4 regions of the Erwinia sp. INIA01 genome follow, and region 2 is predicted to be linked to each of the others. Evidence: predicted binding sites of a transcription regulator. Region 2 holds the regulator's gene; each other region holds the start of a gene.
What was found. Region 2 encodes LexA, which represses DNA repair genes until DNA is damaged. Its sites were predicted from a motif close to TNCTGTATGTACATACAGNA; they were not measured.
Positions count from the first base shown of each region.

Region 1: a site for LexA is predicted at 1,630-1,649, ahead of OMR58_RS18790 (YebG family protein). Genes of this name have one in related genera too.
Region 3: a site for LexA is predicted at 1,607-1,626, ahead of OMR58_RS09400 (DNA translocase FtsK 4TM domain-containing protein). Genes of this name have one in related genera too.
Region 4: a site for LexA is predicted at 1,543-1,562, ahead of OMR58_RS08490 (DinI-like family protein). Genes of this name have one in related genera too.

Region 1 covers NZ_JAPDNC010000011.1:7,539-10,665, forward strand. Annotated here, with positions in the region: gene purT (formate-dependent phosphoribosylglycinamide formyltransferase) at 349-1,527, opposite strand; gene OMR58_RS18790 (YebG family protein) at 1,666-1,962, shown strand; gene OMR58_RS18795 (S9 family peptidase) at 2,081-3,127, shown strand, end outside.
Region 2 covers NZ_JAPDNC010000002.1:43,131-46,257, forward strand. Annotated here, with positions in the region: gene plsB (glycerol-3-phosphate 1-O-acyltransferase PlsB) at 1-429, opposite strand, end outside; gene OMR58_RS02140 (diacylglycerol kinase) at 558-926, shown strand; gene lexA (transcriptional repressor LexA) at 1,034-1,642, shown strand; gene dinF (MATE family efflux transporter DinF) at 1,723-3,051, shown strand.
Region 3 covers NZ_JAPDNC010000004.1:292,342-295,468, reverse strand. Annotated here, with positions in the region: gene trxB (thioredoxin-disulfide reductase) at 1-549, opposite strand, end outside; gene lrp (leucine-responsive transcriptional regulator Lrp) at 1,074-1,568, shown strand; gene OMR58_RS09400 (DNA translocase FtsK 4TM domain-containing protein) at 1,689-3,127, shown strand, end outside.
Region 4 covers NZ_JAPDNC010000004.1:95,477-98,603, reverse strand. Annotated here, with positions in the region: gene OMR58_RS08500 (ornithine cyclodeaminase family protein) at 1-651, shown strand, start outside; gene OMR58_RS08495 (hypothetical protein) at 737-862, opposite strand; gene OMR58_RS08490 (DinI-like family protein) at 1,273-1,518, opposite strand; gene ldcA (muramoyltetrapeptide carboxypeptidase) at 1,670-2,611, opposite strand; gene emtA (membrane-bound lytic murein transglycosylase EmtA) at 2,920-3,127, shown strand, end outside.

The sequences.
Region 1 (3,127 bases), on a different contig from region 2:
TTAAGATATAGGTATTTGTTTTCTCATCCAGAAGTCACCAGATCTAAAAGCGGGCTGGTGGTTCCCCCGAACGGGCAATCCGCAGCGCAGAACGTAGAGAGGAAGCCAGGATTCGGTCGCATGGACGCGACCGAAAAGCACAGCCGGGCAGGACGCCCGTCTGTGCTGGTCCGAGAGGCTGAGGAACGAAGTGATGGCACCACGCAAAGCGTGGCGCGAGGACCCGCCCGAGCGGGGGAACCACCAGCCAGAGCGAGCACCGTTGTTCCAGACAATACAAGCCGCCAGAGCGGGGGACTATCAGCCAGCGTTAACACCACTGTCCCATCCAACGCAAGTAACGTTGAATTACCCGCTGACCTTGACGCTCGCCGCCGCTGCAACCGCACGCTGTACCGCGTCATCAATATCCGTACCGGTCGCCAGTGCTACACCCAGGCGGCGCTGACCGCGAATCTCCGGCTTACCGAACAGACGAACCTGCAAACCGGCACCTACAGCAGCCTGCAAATTGCCAAACTGAACGTTATCACTATCCAGCTGTGGCAGAATAACGGCAGAGGCCGACGGACCATACTGACGAATACCCCCAACCGGCAGGCCGAGGAACGCGCGAACGTGCAGGGCAAACTCGGAAACGTCCTGAGAAATCAGCGTCACCATCCCGGTATCGTGCGGGCGGGGGGAAACCTCGCTGAACACCACTTCATCGCCGCAAACAAACAGCTCAACGCCAAACAGGCCGCGCCCGCCGAGGGCTTCAACCACTTTGCGGGCGATGTCCTGCGCGCGCTGTAGAGCCAAATCGCTCATCTGCTGCGGCTGCCAGGACTCACGGTAATCGCCATCTTCCTGACGGTGACCGATTGGAGCACAGAAATGAACGCCGTCAACGGCGCTGATGGTCAGCAGCGTAATTTCAAAATCGAATTTCACCACGCCTTCAACAATCACACGGCCCGCACCGGCGCGGCCACCCTGCTGGGCATATTCCCAGGCTGCTTCCAGCTGCGAAGCTTCGCGGATAAAGCTCTGGCCTTTGCCGGAGGAACTCATTACCGGCTTAACGATGCACGGGAAGCCAATTTCATCGGCGGCGGCAAAGAAGGCTTCGCGGCTGTCGGCGAAGCGGTAGGTGGAGGTCGGTAACGACAACTCTTCGGCGGCGAGGAGACGAATGCCTTCGCGGTTCATGGTCAGCTTTGCCGCACGCGCGGTGGGGACAACGTGCTGGCCCTGTTTTTCCAGTTCAACCAGCATGTCGGTGGCGATGGCTTCGATTTCCGGCACGACGAAGTCCGGTTTTTCCTGGGCGATCAGGGCAGCCAGCGCGGCACCGTCCAGCATATTGATCACATGGCTGCGGTGGGCAACGTGCATGGCAGGGGCATCGGCGTAGCGGTCAACGGCGATCACTTCCACGCCAAGACGCTGGCATTCCAGCGCCACTTCCTTACCCAGTTCACCTGATCCTAACAGCATTACGCGAGTCGCCTGTGGGCGCAGCGCGGTTCCAAGAGTCGTCATAATCTCTACCTGATTGAATGGAAAAAACGCGCGCAGTATAAACGAAAACGTTTGCGTATTCATCCTGAACGCTAAACTTGAGTCAAATCCGCTTCAGTGATAGGCTGTATATAAACACAGTATAGCGAGAAGAAAATTATGGCTGTTGAAATTCAATACGTAGTCGTCAGAAAAGGTGAGGAAAAGATGACGTTTGCCAGCAAAAAAGAAGCCGATGCCTACGACAAAATGCTCGATATGGCCGAAGTTTTTTCTGAATGGCTGACCACCAGTCCGCTGGCGCTTGATGAGCAGCAGGGTGAAGCGCTGGGCCTGTATCTGGCAGAAAACAAAGATGCACTGCAGCACATTCTGCGCACCGGTAAAATGCCGGAAGAGGCTAACGCCGGTGAGCTTGAATCAGAAGAAGGCGATAGCAAACTGCGCGCGGTGTGATTTCCGGGCGTAGCATAAAAGGTGGTGGCTAATTTTACACCGGTTGTGCCTTCGGCTATTGGCAATCAGGCATCTTGCTGCCAGTCTTACAGGCAGGCACAGCAACCGTGAAAATATCATGACACCACCTAAAGCAAAGAAAGTCCCTCATGTGATGACTCAGCACGGTGACACGCGCTGCGACAACTATTATTGGCTGCGCGATGACCAACGGGAAGATCCGGAAATTATCGCGTGGCTCAAAGCAGAAAATGAGTACGGCGACAGCTTGCTGGAACCGCAAAAGGCGTTGCAGGCGGAACTGCTGCAGGAGATCATCGATCGCATTCCTCCGCGCGACCAGTCGGTTCCCTACGTAAAAAATGGCTATCGCTACCAGAGCCGCTATGAAGAGGGCAACGAGTACGCCATTTACAGCCGTCAGCCTGCGGAAACCGCCAACCCCGAACAGTGGGAAACGCTGGTCGATGCCAACCAGCGCGCGGCGGAAAGTGAGTTTTATGCACTTGGCAGCCTGGCGATTACCCGTGATAACCAGATCCTGGCTCTGGCTGAAGATTTTCTCTCTCGCCGCATCTACAGCATTCATTTCCGCCACCTGCAGGATGAGCGCAGCTTTGACGATGTGCTGGAAGGTGTGACTGCCGGCATGACCTGGGCGAATGACTCGCAAACGCTCTACTACGTGCGCAAGCATCCGAAGACGCTGCTACCTTACCAGGTCTGGCGGCATACGCTGGGCACCGCGCAGGAAAGCGATCGGCTGGTCTACGAGGAGCTGGACGACACCTTCTATGTCGGCCTGTATAAGACCACCTCCGAGCAGTTTATTGCTATTTCACTCAACAGCAGCACCACCAGTGAAATCCTGTTGCTGGATGCGAATGTGCCGGATGCCAAACCGGTGATGTTCAGTCCGCGCCGTAAAGATCACGAATACAGCGTCGATCACTATCAGCAGCAGTTTTACCTGCGATCGAATCGCGACGGTAAAAACTTCGGCCTCTATCGCACCGACACCGTTGATGAAAACAGCTGGCAGGCGATTATTGCACCGCGTGCGGATATCGTGCTGGAAGGCTACTCGCTGTTCCGCGACTGGCTGGTAGTGGAAGAGCGTCAGCGCGGACTCACCCGTCTGCGGCAGATTAACTGGCAGAGTGGG
Region 2 (3,127 bases):
CGGCTGTTCGACACCCTGTACTTCGCGCCCCGGCGCACGGCCAAACATCACCGATACCGGCACCATCTGTACATCCAGATCGGGATGATTACGGTGCAGGTCCAGATAGTCATGGAACAGCTTGACCGACTCAAGGTTCGGTACGAAATAGGGGAACACGCGCGGACCGTCATGGATAAACACATAGCGGGGCAGCACGGTGCCGTCGATCTCCAGCGGATGCAAAGGATCGGGGAGATCCTGTTTGCGGCACTGTTCGCGCAGGGCAAGGAGATCGGCCTTTGAATCATAAGGCAGCACATACATAATAGGGCGAGAAGTATCAAGCCCAAGCTCGGCAACCGGTTCGGCCGGGATTGCCTTACTTTTTACCAGGAATTTCACTGGCAGATTCAACAGTTTGTAATATAAATTACGCCAACCTGACATAGACAACATGAAGCCTCTTGTTAGCAAAGCGCCGCAAGCATACCAGAAAGCGCTAACAGAATCTGTGGTGTTGCAAAATGTGCTACACCCTCTCATTGACGTTAAACTTCCCAAAGGGTTCCCTGATTATGGCAAATAACGCCACCGGACTGACTCGAATTGTAAAAGCAGCGGGTTATTCCTGGAAAGGTATACGTGCTGCCTGGCAGCATGAAGCGGCATTCCGGCAGGAAGCGATTGCTGCCATCGTCGCCATCCTGATCGCCTGCTGGCTGGATGTGGATGCCGTGACCCGCGTGTTGCTGATTGGCTCCGTAGTGATGGTGATTATTGTTGAAATCCTTAATAGTGCGATTGAAGCGGTGGTTGACCGTATCGGCAGTGAAATTCATCCGCTGGCCGGGCGTGCCAAAGATATGGGATCTGCCGCCGTATTATTAAGCATAATATTGGCAATTTTTGTGTGGGCAATGCTATTGATTGCACATTTGCGATAGGTTTTCCGAAATTCAACAAACTGCTGTTTTTTAGCCAGCTTTGGGTTTCCAACGCGCAAATACCTGTATATACTCACAGTCGACTGTATAAACAACCAGGGGGCGGGATGAAAGCACTAACGGCAAGGCAGCAGCAGGTTTACGACCTGATTCGCGACCACATTAACCAGACCGGTATGCCACCGACGCGGGCAGAAATTGCCTCGCAGCTCGGCTTCCGTTCCCCTAATGCTGCAGAAGAACACCTGAAAGCGCTGGCCAGAAAAGGCGTGATTGAGATCGTTTCCGGCGCATCGCGCGGTATTCGTCTGATGATGGAAGAGGCCGATGGCCTGCCGCTGATCGGCCGCGTTGCCGCTGGCGAACCCCTGCTGGCCGAGCAGCATATCGAAGGCCACTACTCGGTAGACCCCGAACTGTTTAAACCCAATGCGGACTTCCTGCTGCGCGTCAGCGGCATGTCGATGAAGGACATCGGCATTATGGATGGCGATCTGCTGGCGGTGCATAAAACGGAAGACGTGCGTAACGGACAGGTTGTTGTGGCGCGTATTGATGACGAAGTGACCGTTAAGCGTCTGAAGAAGCAGGGTAACATCGTTCACCTGCTGCCGGAAAACAGCGAGTTTCAGCCGATTGTTGTCGACCTGCGTCAGCAGACGCTGACCATAGAAGGCCTGGCCGTCGGTGTTATCCGCAACGGCAACTGGCTGTAATCCCCCACCGAATATGACGCGTCGCCCTCTGCGGCGCGTTTTGCGATCTCTCATCACTCCCTGCTTCCGGTTGAAACACGATGCGACTGCTGACGGCTGCCGATAAAAATCTCTGGCGGCTGGCGCTGCCGATGATCCTCTCCAATATTACCGTGCCGCTGCTAGGTCTGGTGGATACCGCGGTTATTGGACATCTTGATAGCCCGACCTACCTCGGCGGCGTGGCGATTGGTACGACTATCACCAGCTTCCTGTTTATGCTGCTGCTGTTCTTACGCATGAGCACCACCGGGCTGACCGCACAGGCGTTTGGCGCAAACGACAAACCCGCTCTGGCCCGTGCGTTAATGCAGCCGCTGCTGCTGGCGCTGATGGCCGGTATCACCTTTATTGTGCTGAAAGCGCCGCTGACCCATCTGGCGCTGGGGCTGACCGGCGGCAGTAAGGACGTGCTGCACCAGGCCGATTTGTTTATGCAGATCCGCTGGCTCAGCGCGCCCGCCACGCTGGCAAACCTGGTATTACTCGGCTGGCTGCTGGGCGTACAGTATGCCCGTGCGCCGGTGATCCTGCTGGTGGTGGGCAACCTGGTGAACATCCTGCTGGATCTGTGGTTTGTTATTGGCCTGAAGTGGGGCGTTCAGGGCGCTGCGGCGGCTACCGCTATTGCGGAATACGTCAGCCTGCTGGTCGGGCTGCTGCTGGTGTGGCGGGTGATGGTGATGCGTGGCCTGTCGCTGCGTCTGCTGCTGAGTGCATGGCGCGGTAATCTGGCCCGCCTGCTGAGGCTGAACCGCGACATTATGCTGCGTTCTCTGCTGTTGCAGGTGTGCTTTGCCTCACTGACGATTTTCGGCGCGCGGCTCGGCAGCGATATTGTTGCCGTCAATGCGGTGCTGCTGATGTTTCTGACCTTCACCGCCTACGCGCTTGACGGCTTCGCCTATGCGGTCGAAGCCTGTTCGGGAGAAGCCTTTGGTGCGGGAAACAGCCAGCAGCTGCTCAGCGTCTGGCATGCGGCCTGCCGCCAGTCCGGCGTTGTTGCGCTGGCGTTCTCGTTGATTTATGCCTTCGGCGGCGAGCATATTGTGGCGCTACTGACCTCTCTGGAGCCTCTTCGGGAGCTGGCCGATCGCTATTTATGGTGGCAGGTGGTGATGCCGCTGGCTGGCGTAGGCTGCTATCTACTGGACGGCATGTTTATCGGTGCCACCCGCGCCAGCGAAATGCGTAACAGCATGGTGGTGGCCGCAGCAGGCTTTGGGCTGACGCTGTTTACCGTTCCGCTGCTGGGCAATCACGGTCTGTGGCTGGCGGTGACGGTATTCCTGCTGCTGCGCGGTATCAGCCTGTGGTTTATCTGGCAGCGACACTGGCGAAACGGTACCTGGTTTGCCCTGTCGCGCTGACAGACATATTTGCTTACTTCTCCCTGAATAACGGCCAGCTTGCTGAACGGGCTGGTTTTTTTTGATTTCTTGCGTT
Region 3 (3,127 bases), on a different contig from region 2:
CGCGCGGAAGCTGTCACGACGGTGGATCAGATGCACCTCAGCGGCGATGTTTGCCAGGTAAAGCGCTTCTTCAACGGCTGTATTACCGCCACCGATAACGGCGACTTTCTGATTGCGATAGAAAAAGCCGTCGCAGGTTGCGCAGGCAGAAACGCCACGGCCCTTAAACTCATCTTCAGAAGGCAGGCCCAGATAACGCGCGGAGGCACCGGTAGCGATAATCAATGCGTCAGCGGTGTATTCGCCTTCATCACCGGTAAGACGGAACGGGCGATTCTGCAGATCTACGCTGTGGATATGGTCGAAAATGATCTCGGTGTTAAATTTCACCGCATGTTCGTGCATGCGTTCCATCAGCAGCGGGCCGGTCAGCTCGTTAGCGTCTCCCGGCCAGTTTTCAACGTCGGTCGTGGTAGTGAGCTGACCGCCTTTTTCCAGACCGGTAATCAGCACCGGATTCAGGTTGGCCCTGGCCGCATAAACGGCGGCAGTGTAACCAGCCGGACCCGAACCAAGAATCAGTAACTTACTGTGTTTAGCCGTACCCATGAGATCCTCATTAATTAACTGACGAGCATGATTGCGGATTGTAGGGAATTTAGCGGGGCAAAAAAAGCATTCTGCGATTTTGTTAACGATTAATGAAAAAGGCTAAACCAATCATCCTTATCTGAAGAGGGAAATCTGGGTGAAAATTCAGCGGTTGTTATCTTGTCATGGCACAAAGGGAGAAAAATTGTCATTGAAAAACAGAGAGCCAGCCTCTTATCTGGAATGTTGTACTGGTTTTGATTGTTTTACTTTGACAATCGGCTGCTGTTTTGCGAAAACATTATTGGAAGCGGAGAATATTTAAGAGAGCGCAGCGGCGTTTTTGCCTGTTTTGTGTTCATCGTCGAATAAACTCAGTCTGTCATTTGGAATGACGCATGGTGTGGACAGACAACATGCGTCATGCAGATGAGGCGTGCAATATCGCAGCAGGCTCTATGTCTTCACTTAGAACGACTCTGTAAACGACTCAGCGTGCAGGGTAGGCAGGTAAAGGGAAGGATTTAAGAGAGACAATAATAATGGTAGACAATAAAAAACGACCGGGTAAAGACCTTGACAGAATCGACCGCAACATCCTGAATGAATTACAGAAGGATGGGCGTATCTCTAACGTTGAACTATCCAAACGCGTGGGACTATCCCCAACGCCGTGTCTGGAGCGTGTGCGTCGCCTGGAACGCCAGGGCTTCATTCTTGGCTATACCGCGCAGCTGAATCCACACTATCTTGACGCTTCTCTGCTGGTTTTCGTTGAGATTACTCTGAATCGTGGCGCGCCAGACGTGTTTGAACAATTTAACGCCGCCGTGCAAAAACTTGAGGAAACTCAAGAGTGTCACCTCGTTTCCGGTGATTTCGACTATCTGTTGAAAACGCGCGTACCTGACATGTCCGCCTATCGCAAATTACTCGGCGAAACGCTGCTGCGCCTGCCGGGAGTGAACGATACGCGTACCTATGTAGTCATGGAAGAAGTGAAACAAAGTAACCGTTTAGTGATTAAGACCCGGTAACACAGGACAGGTGCAAAACCTGGTAGGTTTCGATACACTCCTGTGAATTCATACAGGTTCAGCGTCGGGTTAACCTCGACGCTGTTGCCTTCATAGTTTACAGGCACCTGGAGAGTACTCTTGAGCCAGGAATATACAGAAGATAAAGAAGTTTCGTTACAACCGCTAAGCAGTGGACGCCGTCTGCTGGAAGCGTTACTGATTATTGTTGCTCTTTTCGCCATCTATCTCATGGTTGCGCTGTTGAGCTTCAATGCATCCGATCCAAGCTGGTCGCAAACTGCCTGGCACGAGCCTATCCATAACCTCGGTGGTGGAGTGGGTGCGTGGCTTGCCGATACGCTGTTTTTCATCTTTGGCGTGATGGCATATGCAATTCCTCCCGTTATTTTAGGCCTGTGTTGGATCACCTTCCGTCAGCGTAGCTCCCAGGAATACATCGACTATTTTGCCGTTGCTTTACGGCTTATCGGCGTACTTGCGCTGGTGGTGACCTCCTGTGGCCTGGCTGCGCTAAATGCTGATGATATGGGGTACTTCGCTTCCGGTGGCGTGATTGGCAGTCTGTTAAGCAATGCCATGGCTCCGTGGGTGAACGGCCCGGCCGGAACTTTAATCCTGCTTTGCGTCTGGGCGGCAGGCCTTACGCTGTATACCGGCTGGTCCTGGTTGACCATCGCTGAGAAAATTGGCGCGGTGGTGATGGGCGTGTTGACGTTTGCCAGTAATCACTCCCGTGCGGATGAAAAGTGGCAGGAAGACGATGATTACGAGGAAGAGGATGCACCGGTCATCTCTCCACGGGCAACGCGTAAAGACGAGGGTGACGACGTTCTGTTGGCAAAACACGCTTTGCCGGATGCTGAGGACGACGAACACGATCCGCTGTTGGCTAAACCGCTGAAGGCAGCATCAGACGAATCCGCAGCACCTGCGGTTTCGGTGGCGGAAGTGGTTTCCGCAGGTCAGGCTGCGGCAGTCAGCGCTGTTGCATCGACGAACGCCTATGCTGCAGAAGCGACGAATACCGATGCTTTGCAGCATACCCCTTCGGCGCACCATGAACCTGTTGTCGCGCAGCCGCAGGCATCTGCTCTGTCGCAGCCGACTTCGCCTCCAGCACAGTCCGCTACACAACAGACTGCTCAACCGCCGGTCTATCGCTTCGAAGTTCCGCAGGAAGTGCAGACCCCGCCGCCGGTTGCACCGTCTTATCAGGATGAGGATGACGGCCCACAAATGGGGAACTGGCGTGAAGCTTCTTCCTCACCGTTTGAATTCTCACCGCAGTCGACCTCACATGCTGCTGCGACGATAGCGACAGCGGCAGGTGCCGGCGCTGCCGTTGTGCAGGCCTCAGATAACGCGATGCCGTTTATGCCTGGCCTCAGTGCGACCAGCGATGATGACGATAATCCGCAGGTGAAGCAGGGGATTGGCCCTGAACTGCCACGACCGAAACCGGTTAAACTCCCGACGCGGCGTGAACTGGCTTCCTATGGCATTAAGCTGCCTTCGCAGCGGATGGCCGAAGAAAAAGCCAGAGAAGAAGAACTGCG
Region 4 (3,127 bases), on a different contig from region 2:
GCCGTGCTTGATGGCCCGGCGATTACCCGCTGGAAAACGGCGGCAGATTCGGTGGCTGCTGCCCGCATACTGAGCCGTGAAGACAGCGCCACACTGCTGGTGCTGGGGGCCGGACCGGTGGCAACGGCGCTGGTCGATGCCTATTTGCATATCCGACCGTCCATTCGCACCGTGCTGCTGTGGAACCGCACGGCTGAAAAGCTGGCTGCGACGCTGGCCACGCTGAGAGAGAAGGGAATTGAAGCGGAAATTGTGCAGGATCTTAGCGCGGCAGTAGGCCGCGCGGACATTATCACCGCGGCCACCAGCTCGGCGTCACCGCTGATTTTGGGGAAAGATGTGCAGCCCGGTACGCATATCGATCTGCTGGGTGGATATCGCCCGGATATGCAGGAAGCAGACGGCGAAGCGGTGGCAAAAGCACGGGTATTTGTCGACGACCGGACCAACGCCGCGATGTCAGGCGATCTTCATATTCCACTGCGGTTGGGCATGATTACGGAACAGCATATCGAGGCCGATCTCTATGAAATTTGCCAGAACACGAGCTTCTGCCGGCAGCAGCAGGATATTACGCTGTATAAGAATGCGGGCGGCGCGCACCTGGACCTGATGGTCAGCCTGCTGGTGATCGATCGTTTAAACCGGTAATCCGTAGCGTAGAGACGTTATGATTCACCCGGTGGTTATTTTTACTGGCGCTTATCGGGTGGATGCCGGTTAGTGGTCCGCCGATCTAATGACGCCGGGGTCGATGCAGGATCTCACCCAGCATCCCCGGCAGGCAGGCGCCAACGATCACCAAAAATCCCATCAATGGCCCCCCAATCAGCAACAGGGCACAAAATAGTACGGCGTTCATGTCTGTCCTTTCGTTGTTTTTTCTTCTTTCAGGAACGTAAATAGCGTGGCTTTGCTGCACCTAAAGTGTCGATTATGCATTGATCGGAATCACAATTTCGCAGGGCTAAAATATGGCAAGGCTGGCTACTGGCCGATTGCGTTTCAGGGAAAATATTTCGGGCCATGAGGCGTGATTAAAAAGGGAGTAAAGCATAAGAATTCTTTCAGAGGAGATTAAGCAGTGTATGTTATAACAGTTAATATTTACTTATATTTACGTAAAAAAAAAGCCCGCTAAGAGCTTTAATGCGGGCCAACACCAGGGAAATCGATTAATTTTAATGATAGGAGTATTCTCAGTTATTGCCAGGCAAAAACGCGTTATTTGCGAGCGAAATCAAAAAAAATGTTGGATTGCCCTTTCCCACATTAATACTCTTCAGAAATCAGCCACTGGTCCGCTTCCTCAAACATTTCTTCGATGATACGCATCAGCGTGGCCTTATCGGTTTTACTGGCGTCACTTTTTACGCCGTTGGCCTGCATCGGTTTCACTTTGACCAGCGCATCAGGGAAAACCCGCTGAACGCGTTTTTCCAGTTCTTCCAGTATCAGCTGCTCGGCGTTCGCCAGTCCCGCCACGTTGCGCTTGTCATAAATCAGTTCAACAAACATTTTACTTCCGCTCCCTTTGAATTTATCTGTATAAAAATACAGGTATATGAGAGCGGGTTCAAACACTATTTCGCGAACCGACCGGGTGCTCGGCCCGCGTTCTGGCTGGCTTCAGTCAACTATACCGCGCTGCGGGTGAGTTTTCGCTAAATCACTGATTCGCTGGTGACGAGCCGAGAATGGTATGGCCGGAGATTGTCAGTGCGGCATCGCTGCCGTTAACGTTAAGCTCAGCCCGTGCGCCCAGCGGGAGCGTAACGGTATCGTGACCGTGGCCGAAGTCCAGACCGGTTACCAGCGGCAGTCCGCTGCGCTGGGCTATAAGCTCCCATACGCTGCTGAAATCGTAACCGTTATCGTAGTCAGAAAGCGTGTTGCCGGTAAAACTGCCGGTCACAATGGCTTTTTGCCGCGCCAGAATGCCGCTTTCCAACAGCTGTAGCAGCATGCGTTCAACGCGGAATGGATGCTCATTAACATCCTCGATCACCAGAATTCCGTCGCGGATATCCGGCAGCCAGGGAGTGCCGATCAGCGAGGCGATCATCGCCAGATTTCCCCCCCAGAGCGTGCCCGACGTGCTGAGCTGCTGTGGCGTGGTCTGCCAGCGCAGGGTGAACTGCGCAGAGGTCAGCGCCAGCCAGAAGTTGTTGAGGGTGAAATCAGAGAGCGTTTCCGCACCAAAATTTCCTGTCAGCATGGGGCCGCTAAAGCTCTGCAATCCGGCCTGAGCCAGCAGGGCAAGCTGTATGGCAGTAAAATCACTGTGCCCGCACAGCGCAACGGGCCTGCCGCAAAGGCGGTCCGCCAGGCTTTTATAGTCAAGATTTGGCAGCAGGCGGCTGGCACCATAGCCGCCGCGTACGGCCAGCACAATGTCCGGCAGCGTTTCCAGCCGCGCAAGATCGTTAACGTCGGCCAGCCGCTGGCTGTCGCTACCGGCAAAACGCTGTTCGCGTCTGCTGATAATGTCGGTATGGGTCACCCGATGTCCGTCTGCACGCAGGCGGTCAATACCGCGCTGTGCGGCATCCGGATTGTGGCAAAAGCCAGAAGGGGCGATCAGATGAATATTTCGTGGAGACACGGTCATAATACGTACTTATCTCATCCGGATAGTGGTTTTACCGACGTTTATCAACAATTTTGACAGCATGTACGGCAATAAAAAGTGTGCTCTGCCGCAGGCTGGTGAAAATTTATACGCCGGTAAGTGAATTATTTTTGTACACTCGCTGTCGAATTCTTTCGATGATGACGAAAAGCCGTAGTGATGTCATCAGCCGCAGCCAGCAAATTAAGAATTACGGCAATTTTCTGCTAACCGGCAAGTCGTATGATAGGCGCGACGCCAGGCCCAGAGGATAAACAAGCGTGCATAAATGCGTGAAATTAGCAGCCATGATGGCTGCACTACTGTTGGCAGGTTGCGCCAGCGAACCCGCAAAGAAGATCGTTCATCAGCCGGATACCCCGCTGACGTCAGCACCGCCACAGAAAGTGGCACAGGCCTGGTCACTCTTTACTGAAAATGCCGCCCGTAGCTACGGTGTCGATCAGAAACTGGTGGATGCCATTATTGCCGTGGAGTCCGGCGGCAATCCAACGG